2 regions of the Anaeromicrobium sediminis genome follow, and region 1 is predicted to be linked to the other one. Evidence: predicted binding sites of a transcription regulator. Region 1 holds the regulator's gene; the other holds the start of a gene.

Region 1 (3,222 bases):
GAAAGCGTACATAATGTAATTTATTGGAAAAATGAAGAATATATTGGTGTGGGTTTAGGTGCCCATTCATACATAAATAAAACTAGAACTTCAAATCTTATAGATGTGAATGAATATATTAAAAATTTAAAAATGGGAAATAGGATAGAAATAGTAGAAGAAGAAAATCATATAAAGGACCATATAAGTGAATGTATGTTTTTAGGATTAAGGTTAATAAAGGGTATAAATATTTATGAATTAAATGAAACATACAAGGTGAATATTGAACAAATATATGAAAAACAAATTAAAAAATTTATAGATGAAGGCTTGATGAAACAAGAAGGGCAATATTTGTTTTTAACGCCAAAGGGAATAGATTTATCCAATCAAGTATTTATGGGATTTTTAATAGAGTAAAAAAGGCATACGACCTATGGGAGAATAATGAAACCTGTGGTTCCTTTCGACGATTACTAGCGTAATCTGAGCATCCTCCTTTAAAGAGGCAGGGGATATTCCCCTACACCCACTTCATTTTTTTACTTATCTATAGTTTTGAAAAATTATAATTTCATATAAAGTTAAAAAATATATTGACAAATTATTTCATTAATGATAATTTTAAAACATAATAGTTTAGCACTCAATTAAAGAGAGTGCTAACAATTAGGAGTGATATTATGGAACTGGAAGAAAGAAAACTAAAAATTCTACAGGCCATAATAAGAGATTTCATAGAAACGGCAGAGCCTGTAGGCTCACGCACACTAGCTAAAAAGTATAACCTAGGAGTGAGTTCTGCTACTATAAGAAATGAAATGTCTGATTTAGAAGATTTAGGATACTTAAGTCAACCCTATACATCTGCTGGAAGGGTTCCATCAGATAAGGCTTATAGGTTGTATGTAGATAATATTATTAAAGATTTAAAAGTGGATAAGAAGCTTAATAAAGAATTAGAGAAGAAGTACATAAACAGTATAAGTGAAATAGAACAGGCAATTAGCCAAACGGCTAAGTTTATTTCTAAAACTACTAAACTGACTTCTGTAGCTTTATCTCCTCAATTAAGAGAAGGTATACTAAAGGGTGTAAAATTAGTACCTATTGATCCTAAAAGTATACTATTGATCATAGTATCTGAGACAGGAGAAGTAAAAAATACTATTATAAGGAGTATAAAACCTTATAATATAGGGGAGTTAGAATTATTATCTAATATTTTAGAATCAAAGCTAAAGAATTTAAGAATAGGGGAGATAAGTCCTGAGTTGATCAAAGTAGTGTATGAAGAAGCTCTTAGATACACTAGGATTGTAGAATCCATATTTCCAGCTTTAATAAGTACTATTGAAGATATGATTAATGTGGAATTATATTTAGAAGGTATTGCCAATATATTGGATTTGCCAGAGTATCATGACATAGAAAAGGCAAAAAAATTCATGAAATTATTAGGAAGAAAAGATAATTTAATAAGCTTGCTTCTAAATTCACAGGATGCTCTAAATATAAAAATAGGTAAAGAAAATGAGTTTGAAGAAATGAAAGAGTGTAGTTTAATTACAGCCACTTACAAGTATAAGGGGTTGATAATAGGAAAAATTGGGGTTATAGGGCCAACTAGAATGGACTATAATCATATAACTTCAGTAGTATCTTGTATAACTAATAGTTTAAGTAAAATATTAAAAGATAATAATAAATAGGTATTAATATTATTTAAGATTAAAAATGAACTAAGCTTAGTCTAATATGAGGATTGAGTGTTGTTCATAATAAATTTTAATATAGATAAAAGTTTTTATTAAATTAAGAAACCAGGTAGGTGAATGGCATGGAGAATAAAAATGTTCAAGAACAAGAAGAAGTAGAACAAATAATTGAAGAATCTGAAAAAGATTCTATAGAAGAAGACATAGAGGAAGCAAAAAATATTAATGATGGATTAGAAAAGATTCAACAAGAAAATGAAGAGTTAAATGGCAAATACTTAAGAATGACAGCTGATTTTCAAAACTTTAAGAGAAGGGTTGAAAAGGAAAAGGGAGACATATATAAGTTAGCCAATGAAAAGTTAATTGTGGACTTATTACCCATCTTAGATAATTTAGAAAGGGCCATTAACTCTCATAAAAGTGATATAAAAGACGAGTCATTCTTCAATGGAGTTGATATGATTTTAAAACAATTTGTTGATGTTCTTGGCAAAAATGGACTAGAAGCAATAGAGGCAATAGGCAAAGAGTTTGATCCAAATTATCACCACGCAGTTATGCAAGATAGTTCAGATGATGTGGAGCCTGATACTATCATGGAAGAATTTCAAAAGGGATACGTGTTAAATGATAAAGTAATACGTCCTAGCATGGTTAAAGTTATTAAATAAAATTTAAAATTTTTATATATATTCAAGGAGGAGATTTAAAATGGGTAAAGTAATCGGTATCGATTTAGGTACAACTAACTCATGTGTAGCAGTTTTAGAAGGTGGAGAACCAGTAGTTATTCCTAATGCAGAAGGAAATAGAACTACTCCTTCTATAGTAGCATTCTCAAAGAATGGAGAAAGATTAGTAGGAGAAACTGCAAAAAGACAAGCAATAACAAATCCAGAAAGAACAATAATGTCAATAAAAAGACATATGGGAACAGATTATAAAGTTGAGATAGATGGAAAAGAATATAGTCCTCAAGAAATATCAGCTATGATTCTTTCGAAATTAAAAGCTGATGCAGAAAGTTACTTAGGTGAAAAGGTAACTGAAGCTGTTATCACAGTTCCAGCTTACTTTACAGATAGTCAAAGACAGGCAACTAAGGATGCTGGTAAAATAGCAGGCCTTGAAGTAAAAAGAATTATAAATGAGCCAACAGCAGCATCTCTAGCTTATGGATTAGACAAAGAAACGGATCATCATAAGATTATGGTATTTGACTTAGGTGGAGGAACATTTGACGTATCTGCATTAGAACTTGGCGATGGAGTATTTGAAGTACTTGCTACTAATGGAAATAACCACTTAGGTGGAGATGACTTTGATGAAGCTGTAATGAACTTCTTGGCAGAGTCATTTATGAAAGAGCATGGAGTAGACTTAAGAAAAGATAAAATGTCTTTACAAAGATTAAAAGAATCTGCAGAGAAAGCTAAAAAGGAATTATCTAGTGCTCAAAGCACAAACATTAATTTACCTTTTATTACTGCAACGGCAGAAGGTCCACTTCACTTAAATA
Region 2 (3,222 bases), on a different contig from region 1:
TATAAATTTAATTTTGCAAAAAAATACTAAGGTAAGTTATGTTTTGTAGAGGTTAATTAACTCAAACATAAACTAAGAAGAATAAATACAATTTTAAAAGTTATGTATTATAGAAGGAAATAAAAAGCTTTGTGGCCAATTTAATAATAAATATGTTTTTGTTTTAAATAAGGGGGTAAGGGAAATGAGATTGGCTACAGTAAAGGTAGGGAATTGTGAAGAAGCTTCTGTCGTTACAAACAAAGGGATAATTTATTTAAGGACTATTAATGAAAAGTTAAATAAAAATTGGAACATAGGTATGTTTGAACTTATTCAATCAGGACAGTTAGAGGAAATGAATGATTGGTATAGGTTGGGTGGAAAAGAAGAAATTGAAAATCTTAATGAGCATATTATTTCAAAAGATAAGGTCATTTTTTGTCCACTATATCGTGAACCTAGAAAGATTTGGGGAATTGGATTAAATTATGTTGACCATGCTGCTGATTTAGAGGAAAAAGCTCCTAATACTGCACCTGCAAGTTTTATGAAACCAGATACAACTATTATAGGACATAAGGATTACATAAAGATACCACTACAATCAAATAAAACCACATCAGAAGGGGAGTTAGGTATTATCATTGGCAAAAAGTGTAAAGGTGTTCATGAGAAAAACTGGCTAGATGTTGTGGCAGGATTTACAACTATTATAGATATGACAGCAGAGGATATTTTAAGAGTTAATCCTAGATATTTAACAAGGGCAAAGAGTTTTGATACTTTCTTTAGTTTCGGACCTGTGCTAGTAACTCCTGATGAAATTGAAGATGTTATGAAGTTAAAGGTAGCAACAGTAATTAATAAGAAAATTCATGGACAAAATTATGTTTCAAATATGACTTTCCCTCCAGCTTATTTGGTTTCTTTCCATTCTAAAGTAATGACCATGTTGCCAGGGGATATAATTTCTACAGGAACTCCTAGAGCAGTCCATATTAATGAGGGCGATGTGGTAGAATGTTGGATTGATGGATTCGAACCTCTTATAAATCCTGTAATGGACTTAAAAAGTAATCATAAGTAATTAAAATGTGTTTTACTTATAACTTTAAAAATAAGAAAACTCTAAAAAGTATTGACAAATTATAAAAAAAGATGTATTTTAAAAGTAAATTAGCACTCGATTAAAGAGAGTGCTAACAAAATAAAATTTAAATGGTTGACGCACAAAAGCTAGAATCACCCTTGTGCGTTCTTTAATTAAAAATGTTTATCTGAAAAGGATAATTGATTATCTTTTTATTATGAAGGGAGAGATTTACTTGGGAAGAAAGCAGTTTAAGGCAGAGTCTAAAAGACTTCTTGATCTTATGGTTAACTCAATATATACTCACAGGGAGATTTTTTTAAGAGAGCTCATTTCCAATGCTAGCGATGCCATTGATAAAATTTATTATAAGACATTAACAGATGATTCATTGACTTTTGATAAAGATGACTACTTTATTAAAATAAACATTGATAAGGAAAACAGATTATTAAAAATCTCTGATACGGGGATTGGTATGACAAAGGAGGAGCTCGATGATAACCTTGGTGTTATAGCTAAGAGTGGATCTTTGGCATTCAAAAAGGAAAATGAATTAAAAGATGGTCATGATATTATTGGTCAGTTTGGTGTGGGTTTTTATTCTGCATTTATGGTAGCAGATGAAGTTACTGTTATGAGTAAAGCTTTTGGTAGTGATGAAGCCTACAAGTGGGAATCTAATGGTATAGAGGGGTATACTATTGAACCATGCCAAAAAGAAACTATTGGTACAGACATTATACTTAAAATAAAAGAAAATACAGAAGATGAAAAATTTGATGACTATCTTGAGGAATACAGATTACAATCTATTATAAAGAAATATTCTGATTTCATTAGATATCCAATTAAAATGGATGTAACTGAAAGAAAACTTAAAGAGGGTAGTGAAGAAGAATACGAAGAATACATAGAAGAAAAAACTGTAAACAGTATGGTGCCTATATGGAAAAAAAATAAAAATGAATTGATGAAGGAAGATTATGATAAATTCTATGAGGAAAAGCACTATGGTTTTGACAAGCCAATAAGACATATTCATATTAAAGTTGATGGTGCTGTAAGCTATAATTCAATTTTATTTATACCAGAAAAAATGCCATATGATTTTTATACAAAGGAATATGAAAAGGGATTAGAGTTATATGCTAATGGCGTTTTAATCATGAATAAGTGTTCAGAATTGTTGCCAGACTATTTTGGTTTTGTAAAAGGAATAGTGGACTCAGAAGACTTGTCCCTTAACATATCTAGAGAAATGTTGCAGCATGATAGACAGTTAAAATTAATTGCTAAAAACATTAAAAATAAAATTAAAAATGAGCTTAGTAATTTATTAAAAAATGAAAGAGATCAGTATGAAGCGTTCTATGAATCCTTTGGAAGACAATTAAAGTATGGAATCTATAGTGACTTTGGAAGTAATAAGGATGCTTTACAAGACTTAGTAATGTTTTATTCATCAAAAGAGAAAAAAATGGTCACTTTAGATGAATATGTTTCTAGAATGCCAGAAGAACAAAAATATATTTATTATGCATCAGGAGAATCAAATGAAAGAATTGAGAAACTGCCACAAACAGAACTAGTATCAGATAAGGGCTATGAAATTTTATACTTTACTGATGATGTGGATGAGTTTGCTATAAGAATGATAATGGTATATAAAGATAAGGAATTTAGATCTGTATCAAGCAGTGACTTAGGTATAGAAATGGAAGAAAATGAAAGCGAATCAAACTTGAATGAAGAAGAGAACAAAGAATTGTTTGAGCATATGAAGAATATTCTATCAGACAAGGTAAAGGATGTTAGAGCATCAAAAAGATTAAAGAAGCACCCAGTATGTTTATCAAACGATGGTGAATTTTCCATAGAGATGGAAAAAATATTAAATTCCATGCCTAATAACCAAAATATAAAAGCAGATAAAGTTTTAGAAATAAACATGAATCATGCTGTGTTTAAATCGTTGAAAGAAGCTTTCCAAAAGGATAAGGACAAGATTAATCTATACACAAATTTATTATATAATCAAGCCCTACTGATTGAAGGATTACCAATTAACGACCCAGTAGAATTTACAAATAATATATGCGAAATAATGATATAGACAAAAACCACTTTCAAGTATAAATCTTGAAAGT

What was found. The regulator HrcA, encoded in region 1, represses chaperone genes, less so after heat shock. The targets are predictions, from matches to a motif close to TTAGCACTCNNNNNNNNNGAGTGCTAA.
Region 2: the regulator HrcA is predicted to act here: its motif matches at 1,159-1,185, upstream of htpG (molecular chaperone HtpG).

What each region holds. Positions count from the first base shown of each region.
Region 1 is NZ_NIBG01000010.1:33,883-37,104, reverse strand. Features, by position in the region: gene hemW (radical SAM family heme chaperone HemW) at 1-402, shown strand, start outside; gene hrcA (heat-inducible transcriptional repressor HrcA) at 666-1,694, shown strand; gene grpE (nucleotide exchange factor GrpE) at 1,823-2,374, shown strand; gene dnaK (molecular chaperone DnaK) at 2,415-3,222, shown strand, end outside.
Region 2 is NZ_NIBG01000001.1:268,812-272,033, reverse strand. Features, by position in the region: gene CCE28_RS01330 (fumarylacetoacetate hydrolase family protein) at 185-1,069, shown strand; gene htpG (molecular chaperone HtpG) at 1,308-3,188, shown strand.